DNA from 2 places in the Paenibacillus mucilaginosus 3016 genome. Region 1 is predicted to be linked to the other one. Evidence: riboswitches for the same ligand, from Rfam matches in the RefSeq annotation. Region 1 holds a riboswitch; the other holds the start of a gene.

The links. Region 1 has a riboswitch for cobalamin ahead of PM3016_RS31600 (ribonucleoside-diphosphate reductase subunit alpha). Riboswitches for the same ligand answer to the same signal wherever they lie in the genome.
Region 2: linked by a shared signal. The riboswitch ahead of PM3016_RS05175 (energy-coupling factor ABC transporter permease) and the one ahead of PM3016_RS31600 (ribonucleoside-diphosphate reductase subunit alpha) in region 1 are both predicted to bind cobalamin.

The regions. Positions count from the first base shown of each region.
Region 1 covers NC_016935.1:7,621,608-7,628,749, forward strand. The annotation lists gene PM3016_RS31590 (putative bifunctional diguanylate cyclase/phosphodiesterase) at 1-1,005, opposite strand, end outside; gene PM3016_RS31595 (copper resistance CopC/CopD family protein) at 1,154-2,812, opposite strand; cobalamin riboswitch at 3,077-3,275, shown strand; gene PM3016_RS31600 (ribonucleoside-diphosphate reductase subunit alpha) at 3,412-5,637, shown strand; partial or broken gene PM3016_RS39185 (IS3 family transposase) at 6,022-7,142, shown strand, end outside.
Region 2 covers NC_016935.1:1,140,967-1,148,108, reverse strand. The annotation lists gene PM3016_RS05190 (ABC transporter permease) at 1-447, opposite strand, end outside; gene PM3016_RS05185 (ABC transporter permease) at 444-1,469, opposite strand; gene PM3016_RS05180 (ABC transporter substrate-binding protein) at 1,457-3,073, opposite strand; cobalamin riboswitch at 3,168-3,362, shown strand; gene PM3016_RS05175 (energy-coupling factor ABC transporter permease) at 3,507-4,277, shown strand; gene PM3016_RS05170 (energy-coupling factor ABC transporter substrate-binding protein) at 4,270-4,566, shown strand; gene cbiQ (cobalt ECF transporter T component CbiQ) at 4,563-5,387, shown strand; gene PM3016_RS05160 (energy-coupling factor ABC transporter ATP-binding protein) at 5,388-6,254, shown strand; gene PM3016_RS05155 (TrkH family potassium uptake protein) at 6,362-7,142, opposite strand, start outside.

The sequences.
Region 1 (7,142 bases):
GATCGCCTTGTTGAGCCATTCTTCCATGACCAGCTTCTGGATGACGGTATCGTTCATCTCGGCTCGGTAGAACTGGCAGCCGTTCTTCCCGTATTCCTTCGCCCGGTACATCGCCGTGTCCGCATTTTTCATCAGGGTGATGGAGTCCTCCCCGTCCTGCGGATACATCGCGATGCCGATGCTGCAGCCGACGCGCAGCTCATGGCCTTCGATCGTGAACGGCTGGCTGAGCAGCTGGAGGATCTGGTTCGCCACCTTCTCCGCGTCTTCCGGCTGCTCCGCGTCCTTGACCAGCACCGTGAACTCGTCCCCCCCCTGTCTCGACACGACGTCACTCGTCCCAAGTCCCGACTTCAGGCGGTCCGCCGCCTCTACCAGCAGCTGGTCGCCGAACGCATGTCCGAACGTATCGTTCACGTTCTTGAAGCGGTCGAGATCGATGAACATGACGGCCAGCTTCCGGCGGCTCTGGTTCGCCGAATGGATCGCCATCGTCAGCGACTGCTGGAACATCTGTCGGTTCGGCAGCCCTGTGAGAGGATCATAGTAGGCAAGATAGCTCAGCTGCCGCTCGGTGAATTCCCTCCGCCGGATATCCGACGCGATCCAGACCATGAGCGGTCCGACGAGAAGCAGGGTCAAGAGCAGATCCATGCCCGATTCGGCCCAGTAGATGTTCCCTCCGAGGCTCAGCCTCACGAGCATTTCGAGCATCTCGGCACCGAACAGGATACACAATACGGCCAAGCAGACGCTCCAGACCTTAACCTCGTACCACCGAATCGTAAAATAGAAGACCGGGGCGGTCAGCAGAATGACAATGACCGACTTGGTCACATCCAGCACATCGTTACTCTCTCCAAGCAGCTGCCCAAGAGCGAGAATAATCAGTTCGGCCCCGGACAGCGTAAACCATAATCGAATCAATGAAGCATGTTGAAATATCCAGTCCCGCCAGGCTTTCCTGGGCGGCCCTTCGCCGGTCAGGCTGTCCTTGTAGACCATGTCAATCCTCTGCTTCCTTCTTGAAAGGTGTACTTCCATTGTTATTTCGCTGTGGAGAAATGGACAATAGATTCTAGAATAGTTCACCTTATATTTCGACAGAACGCAGCGGATTTATTAGAGGCCTCCGCCCCGCCCCTCTTAGAAATTAATACACACGGATTTCGGAGTTATACACGGTCTCGGTGTCCTCGGAGTCCATGACGCGCACTTCCACTCTCCAGCGTCCCGCATACGGCAGGTAGGCCCCGCGGACCCGGTAGCTGTGGCGCTTCATATCGTAGGAATCCTCGAAGCTCGCATCGTCGAACGGCTCGACAGGCACGACGATCGGCGCGATCTCCGGCCCATCCAGAGAATGCAGTTTCAAGATGACATCCTTAGGTTTCCCCAGCTTCTCTGGAAGCCAAACCTTGACGGTAAAATCGTTGACCCCCGGCACCTTAGGCGAAATCTGCGCCGTCATGTGGATCTTCTCCCCCATCACGTGCCAGTGCAGCGGTTCATTGGCCGGCAGCGGGGTCAAATACGTGAACACCCCGACAACCCCGATCGTTGCGGTCATCAGGATGGCATCCAGCGCGAGCAGGCGGCCCGCCGTGCGGTCCCGCAGTCTGCGGTAGGAGAAGCGGATCAGCGCCCCGGTCACCATCACCGCGGCCACCAGAGCGCTTTTGACGAGCAGCAGCCGGCCCCAGGACGTCTCGAGAATATACCGGATATCCGGCAGAAAAATGAACGTGGTGAGCACGCCCGAAACCGTGAGCACCAGGAGGCTGAGCAGCGCCGCGGTCGAAAAGACCGGCAGCAGCCGCTTCGCCTGCTCCCGCTCCGTCTTCCATAGCAGGAGCAGCATGACCAGTCCGCCCGCCCAGACGGCGGCCGCCGCGAGATGCAGCCAGTCCAGCAGCAGCGTCTGCGTCTTCGGCTCGAAAGCGGCGGCGTGGCCGAGCATTCCCTTGGCCAGCCAGGCCAGAGCGGCCCAGACCAGATCGAGCGCGGTGCTGCGGTACAGCATCACGAAGCTCAGCAGCGCGAGCAGCAGACCGCCGATCCAGGCATAGCCCGCGGCCGTCTTCGTGAAGAGAGTCACCAGCCCCGCAGCCCCGCTGTCTCCGAGCAGGTCCGGCAGATGCGCCCACATGAACAGGATGTAGGCGATCAGATAGAGTTGCTGCCACTTCTCGGCCAGGCGGCGCAGCCGTGTGCGCGTCTCGTCCGGAGCCGTGCCCCCGAACCGGCGGTACCACAGCAGCCAGCCTGTGAAGACGAGCAGCGCGGCGTAATAGAGGATCCGCGAGGCGAACTGCAGCACATCCCCTGCCGAGGTGCCGCCGAAGGGCTCGTCCCCATGGCTGTGGTGCATGCCTGCGGGCATTTCCTGCGATCCGGCGTCCTCACTCAGGCTCTGACCGACCGCAAAGAGATAGGTTCCCTCCACCGGATGCCCGTCCGCCGAGATGACATGGTACGTCACGAGGTAGTTCCCCTGCCCGAGCGCAGGCAGCTCCAGGATGACGGCCGTTTGCGCCGGATTCATGACCGCCGCGGCATCCGTTACCTGCCTTTTGGCGCTGTCATAGACCCGCAGATAGAAGAGTCCGTTCTCCAGCCTTTCGTTGAAGGTGAGCGTAATGCGCTCCGGTGCGGCCCTCAGCTCGCTGCCTGCGGCAGGAACCGCCTCCACAAGCGAAGCGTGAGCCGCTGCTGGGGATGCGCCGGCGGTCACCGTCAGCAGCATGACCATCGTGAGCAGCAGAAGCGCTGCGAACCGCGACATTTTTGCGACTATATGATGAAGCCTCAATGAAGATTCCTCCCACAATTCCCAAATAGGTGGACGGACTTCTGCCGAGACCGGGAGCTCCCATACCGAAATAGAATATGAACCGGAGCCCGCCGGGCCTCATTCCGCCCGCATTCTACTGTAGCATACTCCTCCGCCGGCCACCAAGACCTGCCATGGAATCGTAACGTTTGGGGAGGCCGCCGCTGGAAAACCGTGTCGAAATAAGAGATTGACACAGCCGCCCCAGTAGGGTAAATTCATACTATTGTCTCTACGAAACAACTACATATGGTAGAATCAGGTGCTTCCTGCTACGAGATATGGTAGGAAGAGAATAGGGAAGCCGGTGCGATTCCGGCGCGGTCCCGCCACTGTAAGAAGTGCGCCTGCAGCCCGGCCCGTTCGCCGCTCCGCTGCAGTGCCGCCGTCCGTCCCCGGACGCCTTCGAAGCCAGAAGACCTGCCGGATTCTTCAGCACGACTCTCCCTACGAGAGATAGGGAGTGCTGCCTTCGAGAGACTCGAATCTTCCGTTTCGAATCCATTTGGGCGTGCATTCCTTCCCGCCTGGGAAGGCTGCATGCTTTTTTAGTTCAGTATACCGAAGGAGCTGGAATCATGATTATCGTCAAACGTGACGGCACCCAAGAAGAGCTTGTTTTCGCCAAAATGAAAAAGGTGATCGATTTCGCCTGCGAAACGTATCCGGAATGCGACCCGCTGGAGCTGGAAACCGCACTCCTCCCCCTGTTCCGCAATGGAATCACCACCAAGGAAATCCAGCGCCTGCTCATCCAGGTCGCTGTTGAGAAGACCAGCGTAGAACAGCCGAACTGGCAGTATGTCGCCGCCAAGCTGCTCGCCTACGATCTATATAAGGAAGCCCAGCTCAACCGCAAATACGGACATTTCGGCTACGGCGACCTCTACTCCCTGATTACATACCTGACGAACACCGGGCTGTACGGCAGTTATATTCTCGAGCATTACACGAAGGAAGACATCCAGGAGCTCGGCGCCTACATTAAGCCGGAGCGCGACCACCTGCTGAACTACATCGGACTCAAGACCCTCGCCGACCGCTACCTGATCCGCGGCCTCGACAAGGAAGTGCTCGAGCTGCCGCAGGAGCTCTTCATGGGCGTAGCGATGCACCTGGCGATGAAGGAAGCCGACAAGCTCTCCTGGGCCAAACAGTTCTACGACGTACTGAGCTCCCTGGAGATGACCGTAGCCACGCCGACGCTCGCGAATGCGCGTAAGCCGCTGCACCAGCTCTCCTCCTGCTTCATCGATACGGTGCCGGACAACCTCTGGGGCATCTACAACGTCGACCAGAACTTCGCGCAGGTGTCGAAGCACGGCGGCGGCATGGGCATCTATGTCGGCAAGGTCCGCTCCCGCGGCTCCAACATCCGCGGCTACAAGGGCGTAGCCGGCGGCGTCGTGCCTTGGATCAAGAATTACAACAATACCGCCGTGGCCGTCGACCAGCTCGGCGTGCGCTCCGGTGCGGTAGCCGTCTACCTTGACGTATGGCACAAGGACATCCTGGACTTCCTGAACCTCAAGACGAACAACGGGGACGACCGGATGAAGGCGCATGACATTTTCCCCGGCGTGTGCATTCCGGACCTGTTCATGAAGACCGTCGAGGAGCGCGGCACCTGGTATCTGATGGACCCGCACGAGATCCGCAAGGCCAGAGGCTACTCCATCGAAGATTCGTGGGGCGAGGAGTGGGAGAAGCGTTACTGGGAGTGCGTGAACGACGACAAGGTGTCCAAGGAAGAAATTCCGGCGATCGACATCATGAAGCGCATCCTGACGTCTTCCTTCGAGACCGGCACGCCGTTCGTCTTCTTCCGCGACACCGTCAACCGGACGAACCCGAACAAGCACAAAGGCATGATCTACTGCTCCAACCTCTGCACGGAGATCGCGCAGAACATGAGCCCGACCGAACTCATCCAGACGCAGCATGAGGACGGCATCATCACCCAGCAGGTGAAGAGCGGCGACTTCGTCGTGTGCAACCTGTCGTCGACCAACCTCGGCCGCGTCTACACCCGCGAGGACATCGAACGCGTCGTAACGACCCAGATGCGGATGATGGACAACGTCATCGACCTGAACTACTATCCGATCCCGCAGGCGGAGATCACGAACAAGAAGTACCGCGCCGTCGGCCTCGGCTCCAGCGGCTACCACCAGATGCTCGCGCAGATGAAGATCAACTGGGAGTCCGACGAGCACGTGGAGAAAGCCGACGAGATCTACGAGTGGATGAACTATTACGCCGTGAAGGCCTCCATGGAAATCGCCAAGGAAAAAGGCGCCTACCCTGCGTTCAAAGGCAGCGAGTGGCAGACCGGCGTTTACTTCGAGGACCGCGGTTACAACAGCCCTGAGTGGCTGGAGCTGAAGGAGCAGGTAGCGCAGTACGGCGTCCGCAACGGCTGGATGTTCGCGATCGCACCGACGGCCTCAACGTCCCTGATCGCCGGCTCCACCGCAGGCATTGACCCGATCTTCAACAAGTTCTTCGTCGAGGAGAAAAAGAACGCGGTCATCCCGCAGACGGCGCCGAACCTGAACGCCGAGACGATGTGGTACTACAAGGAAGCCCACCGGATCGACCAGCTGTGGAGCATCCGTGCCGCAGGCGCCCGCCAGCGCCACATCGACCAGTCGCAGTCGTTCAACCTGTACATCACGCCGGAGATGTCCGCCCGTGAATTCCTTGAACTCTACCTGGCCGCATGGAAGAACGGTCTGAAGACCGTCTACTACTGCCGCAACAAGAGTCTTGAGGTGGAAGACTGCGTCTCCTGCAGCGCGTAAGCGAATGGAGCTGCCCACGGGCGCGGGATCATTCCTGCGCCCGTACGTGTGACCTGCCCTTTTCCGGGGCAAGGTAAAAGAGGAGGCGGCCGGGGGCAGCGGCAGAAACGTAGGCGGAAATGGGACTCCTGGTGGGCGTTGGGCACAGCGGCATCGCTTTTTCCATAGATAACGGATCTCAGACGGATGCGGATATCCGACTGTTGGGTACTTCTGAGAATAGCGGAATTTTGATGCGCTATTTGCCCGCTTCGGCCCTCTTTGTTGGGAATAACGGAACTGAGATGCGCTATTCCTCTTAGATTGGAAGTAGACTAAACGGTGGACACAACTTAAGGAACGACCTTTATAATAAAGACAAACGAACAAAGGTCGAGGTGTGCCATGAGTCAGCAGCGGGAGAGTTACGACAGTGAGTTTAAGAAAAAAACAGTGGAACATATAGAGAAGGAGGGGAAGAAGCCAATTGAGATTGCCCGGGAACTTGGGATTCCGAAAAGTACCTTAAGCCGCTGGATCAAACAGTACGGGAAAAGTGCAGCTTCGGAACAATCACAAGTCTTTGTGGATTACGAACGACTAAAAAAGTTGGAGCAGCAAAACCGCGAACTGCAAGAGGAGAACGAAATCTTAAAAAAGGCAATGCACTTCTTCACGAAAGACCGGGACTGATTTTTTCGTTTATTTATAAACACCGCTTCCAGTACCGTGTCGAGAAGATGTGCTCCGTTTTACAAGTATCCAGAAGCGGCTATTACAAGTGGGTAAAACACAAGCCTAGTAAACGGGAAAAGCACCGGATGTGGCTGAAAAAACGCATCCGGCATCACTTTTACCGTTTGAAGAAGCGCCCGGGCAGCCCCGTGATTACTGCGATTCTGCGAGAGGAAGACGGTTGTGCTGTCTCCTCAAAAACGGTCAGTCGCCTTATGAAAGAGATGGGTCTTAAGTCGATTACGGTTGGAAAATACAAAGCAACGACCAATTCCAACCACAACATGCCTGTTCATGACAATATCCTAAATCAGCAGTTTAAAGTGGAGGCACCCAACAAGGTCTGGGTAACAGATATTACTTATGTCGCCACTGGCGAAGGCTGGCTATACTTAGCCAGTGTGATGGACTTATATTCACGTAAAATCGTGGGCTGGGCTACAGGCGCGCGGATGACTAGGGAGCTCGTGATCGAAGCCCTGGAGCTTGCTTACAAGCGTCAGAAACCGGCCCCTGGCTTGATCCACCACTCCGACCGCGGATCTCAGTATGCAAGCAGTGATTACCAAGAACGGCTGGCAGACTACTTCATGACCGGCAGCATGAGTCGAAAAGGGAACTGCTATGACAATGCGTGTATCGAGTCTTTTCACAGTACATTGAAAAAAGAGCTTGTGTACCAAACCAAGTTTAAAACTCGTAAACAAGCAACCGATGAACTCTATAATTACATCGAGTTTTACTACAACCGAACACGGCGCCACTCCACTTTGGGTTATAAAACGCCTCAT
Region 2 (7,142 bases), 2.3 Mb from region 1:
CCCCACAATGACTCCTTTGGCACCGCCCCCGAGGACAAAGGCGATCAGGATCAGGGCCACCAGATGCGGCACGCTCAGGAACAGATCGACCAGCCACGTGACGAGCCGGTCCGCGGCTCGGCCGCCCGCCGCGGCCAGCAGACCCAGCGCTGCGGCGATCAGGACGCTGACGGCCCCGGCCGTCAAGCCCACCTGGGTGCTGAGCAGCAGCCCCTTGAGCGTACGCGTCAGCATATCCCGGCCGAGCCAATCCGTCCCAAAGGGATGAGCGATGCTTGGAGGCAGGTTGCGCCGGTCCAGCCGGCTCTCCAGCCCGCTGCCGTCCAGAAGCAAGGCCCCCAGGATGAGGAGGACGAGCAGAACGGCCGCCGTAACGGCCCCCGGCCAAGCCCGCTTAGGCTGCCGGTGTATGGGCGCCGAGACAGGATTCTGTGTTCCAGGATTCATCCCTCTCCCCCTTCCCGGAGTCTCGGATCGATCCCGCGGTAAGCCAGCTCTGCGAGCAGGTTGCCGCTGAAGACGAACACGGTGCTGAAGAGCACGATCCCGAGCAGCAGCGGCACATCGCCCCGCAGCCCGGCCTCCACCGTGGCCTGCCCGAGGCCGGGATAGGAGAAGACCTGCTCGGCCAGCACCGCGCCGCCGAACAATTCGCTGAACGAGGCGAACAGCAGCGTCACCGCCGGCAGGGCTACATTGCGCAGCCCATGGCGGAAGAAGAGCCTGAAGCCGTGGTCCCCCCGCGCTCTGGCGAAGAGGATATAGTCGGTGCCGAGCACCTCGAGCAGCTTCTCCCGTGTATGAAGGGCGATGGGCGCAATCCCTACGATGCTCAGGGTCAGTGCAGGGAGAATCATATGGTGAATGCGCTCGGCCAGCGTCACCTCAGAGGCCGGCACTCCCGCAGGCACGCTGAGTCCGACAGGGAACCAGCCCAGCCGGACAGCGAAGAGGAGCAGCAGCAGGAGCCCGAGCCAGAAGGCCGGTGTCGCCGCCAGCGTATAGCAGAACCAGCGGATGAACCGGTCCGTCCAGGTTCCCCGCCGCATGGCGGCCAGCACGCCGGCGCTGAAGCCCAGAGCGCCGGAGAACAGCCAGGCCGTGCCCATCAGCGCGGCCGAGCTCCGGAACCGCTCGGCGATCACCTCGGCCACCGGCTGACGGTAGATCATGGACTCGCCGAGATCGCCGGAGGCCAGCGAGGTCAGCCACTTCGCGAAGCGCTCCGCCGGCGGGCGGTCCAGCCCCCAGTGTGCGGCGATCGCTTCCCGCTGCTCGCTGCCCACCCGCATCAGATCGGCGCCGATATAAGCCTGCACCGGATCCACCGGCGAGATCTCCACAAGCGCGAATGAGATGACACTTACGGTGAGCAGGAGCAGCACCAGCTTCGCCGCCTGCCGCAGCAGCAGAAGCGGCAGGTCGGCCCGAGCCGCCGGCTGCTGCCGGCTCTCCCTTAAGGCTTCCATCGCCAAGCCTCGATGTTCGCCGTCACAGGCCAGCCGTGGCCGTGCGGATGAATCTGCTGCCGCCCGATGTCGAGCCCCTGCTTCACCAGATACAGGTGGTCGAGATTCACCAGCCAGGCCCACGGGGCGTCCCCCCTGCCGCTAAGGCCCGTCGTGCCGTCCCATTGGGCTTTGCGCCAGTATTCCAGCGCTTCATTCTCGCTGCCCGCCCGCAGGGCCTGATTCATATAGGCATCCACGGCGGGATTGCTGTAATAGCCCGGGTTGTAGTAGTCCACGCCGCTGAACCGGCTGCCGTACACATGGTACATCTCCAGCGGGTCATGGCTGCCGAAGCCGAAGAGCACCGCGCTCGCATGCATTTCCTTCTCGATATCGTCCCAGCTCTTGCCATGCACCGTGATGCGGACGCCCAGCCCCTTCAGCATGTCGGCGGACGCGATCGCAAGCGACTGGCGGGTCACGTCGCCGGAGGGGTAGAGCAGGGGGAATTCCGCCTTCAGGCCGCCCTTCTCCCGCACACCGTCTCCGTCGCTGTCCTGCCAGCCTGCAGCCTCGAGCAGCTTCCGGGCCCCCGGCAGGTCCCCGTCGGCCACCACCGCCTCCTTGTTGAACCAGGGAAGCCCGTCATTCAGCGTGTAAGCCGGAGTGCCGTAGCCTTCCAGAATGCCTTCCACCAGCGCCTTGCGGTCAAGCGCCTTGTTGACGGCCTGCCGGATGGCCGGATCGGCCGTAACGTCGTTGCCGATGGGATATCCTTCAGGCGTACGGCCTCCCGACTTCACGAACGGGAACAGGATGCCCCGGTTATCCACGGAATGAACCGCCTCCAGCCGCATGCCGGCCGGCAGCCCTTTGCTGAACGCCGGAGGGACCGACACGATGTCCGCTTGGCCCGCCTTCGCCGCCGCGAAGGCCGCATCCTCGTTCAGGAAGAGGAACGTCAGCTTCTTGAACGACGGTTTGGCCCCGTAGTATTCAGGGTTGAGCTCGGCGATCAGCTGCTGTCCTTTGTCCCACTGCACAAGCTTGTAGGGTCCCGATCCCACCGGCCGCTCCCCGTACGCCGGACCGTGGGCATGCTTCGGTACAATACCCGTGGACACCAGCATCCCCACGAAAGCAGACTGGGGCTCCTTCAAGGTGAACACGACCGTGTAGTCATCCGGTGCGGCCGTCTCCTGCAGATTGCCAAGATCCAGGGCGGCTCCGCTCTTGGCCGCCGTATCGAACGTATACTTCACATCCGCCGCCGTCAGCGGCTTTCCGTCAGAGAAGCGGACGTCCCGGCGCAGCTTGACCGTCCAGACCCGGCCGCCCCCTCCGGTCTCATAGCTCTCCGCGAGATCATTCACGATCTGAAGGTCGCTATCCCGCTTCAGCAGGGTGCTCTGGAACAGCGGTGAGCCGTACCGTCCCCAGCCGGTGGTCGGGTCGAAGCCCGCTTCCGGCTCACCGCCGATCGCCAGCACCAGCTCCTCCTTGGGGAGGGCCCCAGCGCCCTCTCCTGCGGCGGGCACCACAGCCTTGCCGGCCGTACAGCCGGAGAGCATCAGGGCCCCGGCCAGCACAGCCCCCAGGGCCCATTGCCATTGGATTTTCACAACGTCCACCCTCCTTCCACCATCAGGTAATCCGTAACACAAAACGTTTAAATAGTAACACAGATCATGGACAAAGTCATCGCTTTGTGTTACGTTGAGGAGGAAAAGATTAGGTGCCCCGGGATAAGACCGGGGGTAACAGGGAATCGGGTGCAACTCCCGAGCGGTCCCGCCACTGTATTCGGGGAGTCCCGCCCACCCATGTCACTTGATGACGCAAGACATCAGGGAAGACGGGCGAAGATGATGAGCCGAGAGCCAGGAGACCTACCTAATCCGAGCACCCAGATGCCTTCGCGGAGAGGAGAGGTGTACGAGACATGATGCGGCAGGGGCAGCCCGTTGCCGTCTATTGCGACGTACCCGTGACCAATCCCTTGGGATTGGTTTTTTTGTGCATACCTATTTTGACACGGGAGGAATTCAAAAGAACATGCCATCATCCAAACCTGCTGCCACGCTGCTGCTTGTCCTCGGACTCACGGTATACCTGCTGGCCGGCTCACCGCAGTCCGCATACGCCATGCACATCATGGAGGGCTTCCTTCCCCTCGGGTGGACGCTGTTCTGGTGGGCGGCGTTCATTCCGTTCTTCGTGCTGGGGCTCCGGTCCCTGCAGCGGATTACCCGGGAGGCCCCCGAGCTCAAGCTCCTGCTCGGCCTCGCCGGCGCCTTTACGTTCGTGCTGTCGGCTCTCAAGATTCCGTCGGTGACCGGCAGCTCCTCGCATCCTACCGGAACCGGCCTCGGGGCCGTGATGTTCGGCCCGCTGCCCATGAGCGTGCTCGGCTCGATCGTCCTGCTCTTTCAGGCCCTGCTCCTCGCCCACGGCGGGCTGACGACCCTCGGCGCGAACGCCTTTTCCATGGCGGTCGCTGGTCCTATGGCAGGCTATGCGGTGTACCGCTCCCTGTCCCGCGTCTCGGGCCGCCCGAAGCTCTCCATCTTCGCCGCGGCAGCCGCAGCCGATCTCACTACCTACATTGTGACATCCGTTCAGCTGGCCCTCGCTTTCCCTGCCGAAAGCGGCGGGGTCCTCGGCTCGCTGGCCAAATTCGGAGGGATCTTCGCTGTGACACAGGTTCCTCTGGCTGTTACGGAAGGACTGCTCACCGTACTCATCTGGAACTGGCTGCAGGCCCACAGCCCCTCGGAGCTCTCCCTGCTGCAGAGCCGAATGAAAGGAGTCCGTACCCATGACTAATACGGCCAAAAACCTGCTCATCCTGACCGCCGTCATCCTGCTGTCCGCCGTCCCCCTCCTCCTGGTGGAGGGAGACTTCGGCGGTGCGGACGGCGCCGCCGAAGAGCTCATCGGCACCATCGCCCCCGCCTACGTCCCCTGGATCGCCCCTCTGCTGGAGCCCCCGGCCGAGACGGAGAGCATGCTGTTCGCCCTTCAGGCGGCGGCGGGCGCGGGGTTCATCGGCTATGTCTTCGGCTACTTCAAGGGCCGGGCCACCAAAAGCAAGGAGGGCAAGGACGCATCATGATCCGGCAGATCGATACGATTGCCTGCACGAACCGGATGGAGGACGTCTCCCCCCTGTGGAAATCCGGGCTTGCCGCCGCCCTGCTCCTGCTCGCCTACGCCGCACATGGACCGGTCCAGCTGCTGGTCATCCTCTGGATGCTCCGCTGGACCCTCCGCCATGCCGGGGTGCCGCCGCTCTTCTACTTGACGCTCCTCGGCAGCGCCTGTGTGTTCTATGCCGCCAGCCTGCCGGCGCTTCTCATCGAATTCGTACCGTCGGCCACTCTGCCTGCGGCCTCTGACGCCGGCGCCGCAGCAGAGAGCAGGTGGACCCTTCTCTCCCTGCCTTCCTGGACGGTGTATGTAACAGGAAACGGACTCCACACGGCTGCCACCCTGTTCCTGCGGATGCTGGCCGGGCTCTGCTGCATGTTCTTCCTGATGCTGACGACGCCCTTCCCGAAGCTGCTGCTCGTCCTGAGAACCCTGCGGGTGCCATTGCTTGTGATCGAGCTTATGCAGATCACCTACCGGTTCCTCTTCCTGCTGACGGAGACGGCCCAGCAGCTCTATACCGCCCAGCGGGCCAGAGGAGGCCAAACCGGCTTCCGGCGACGGCTGCAGGACACGGCGGCGCTGGTATTCCGCCTCTTCGGCCGGACGATGGAGCGCTACAAAGGCCTGTCCCAAGGCCTTGCCTCACGAGGCTATACGGGGGACATCCTGCCGGCATCCGAGATCGGCAGATTCGTGCCGCCGCGCTTCCGGCGGGAAGGATGGGCGGGGCTGCTCCTGCTCCTCACCGCAGAGGCCGGACTTCGCTGGGGAGGGGGCGCCTGAATGAGCATCTTGCCTGAGCGTGAGCGGAGCAATGTCTCCCCGCCCCTACTGGAAGCACGCGGTCTTGCTTTCAACTACCCGGGCACACGGCAGAATGCGCTGCACGGGCTGACGCTGTCCATTGCCGCCGGACGCAAAACCGCCATCTGCGGCCACAACGGCTCCGGCAAATCAACCTTCCTCCTGCATGCCGTCGGCATTCACCGCCCGGCAGCCGGACAGCTGCTGTGGAAGGGACAGCCGGTCTCCTACCAGCCCTCCGCCCTGCGGGAGTGGCGGCAGCGGGCGGGCCTGGTATTCCAGGATCCCGAGCATCAGCTGATCCTGAACACCCCGTATGAGGACATTACGTACGGGCTGCGGAACGCCGGCATCCCGGAAGCCGAGATCCGCCGGCGCACCGGCGCCATCCTGGAGTCCATGGGGCTCACGGCCCTGGCCGACACGCCGATCCACCACCTGAGCCTCGGCCAGAAGAAGCGCACCGCCCTCGCCGGGGTCCTGGTGCTGGAGCCCGAGCTGCTTCTGCTCGACGAGCCGACGGCCTACCTGGACCCGGCCTCGGAACAGCGGCTGGTCGGTGAGCTTGACCGGATCCACGAGAGCGGCGTGACGGTGGTGATGGCGACGCATGATACGAACCTCGCCTATGCCTGGGCCGACCGGGTGCTCGTGATGGACGGCGGCCGCTGCCTGCTCGAAGGCACGGCGGAGGAGGTCTTCGGCCGCAGGGAAGACCTTCGCTCGATCGGCATCACACTCCCCTGCCTGCTTGAGCTGTGGGAAGCGCTCCCCGCCTCCGTGCGCGGCAGCGCCCCTCCCCCGCGCAGCACCGCGGAGTTCAAGCGGCTCCTGGCCGGCTTCTGACCGGAACCGCTCCACAGCCGGCTTACGCCCCCGATGCAGCCCAAAGAAGCTGACCTCCGCACTCCTGCGGTCGTCAGCTTCTTTTTGGGCATCCCTTTCAATTCAGCTCAGCCGATAATGATCCGGCCTTCCGGATACCGGTACAGCTCCTTCGGCGGCCGGCTCTGCAGCGCAAACGCAAGCGTGACCAGCCCGACCCGTCCGACGAACATCAGCAGGATGATGACGCCCTGTCCGGCCGGCGTAAGCTCCGGTGTCAGTCCCATGCTGAGCCCCACTGTACCGAAGGCGGACGTCGCCTCGAACAGGACGGTCATGAAATCCCGGTCCTGCAGCGTCAGCAGAATCATCGTGGCCGACACAATCACCCCTACGGCGATCAGTGCCATGGTAACCGCCTTCTGGATCAGCCGCTTCGGCATGCGGTACCGGAACAGCACCACATCCTCCTTGCCCGTAAGTACAGCCCTGACGGCCCCTACAAGAAGCGCGAAGGTCGTAATCTTCAACCCGCCTCCCGTCGAGCCCGGAGCCGCCCCGATGAACATCATGATCACCATCATGAACTGGGTGGCGGCATGCAGTCCGGCGATATCCACGGTATTGATCCCCCCCGAGCGCAGGCTGATGGCGTGGAACACGGAGACGAGCAGCTTGTCCTCCAGCGCCATAGGGCCCAGCGTACGCTCATTCGCAAACTCGAATACAAGGAAGATCACCGCACTGGTTAACGTCAGCAGCCCCGACACCGACAGGACCACTTTGCTGTGCAGGGACAGCCTCCTCGTACGCGGATAGTCCACGAGGTCGGACATCACGATAAAGCCGAGTCCTCCCGCCACAATGAGGAACATCGAGACGAAATTGATGCCCACATCATGCACATAG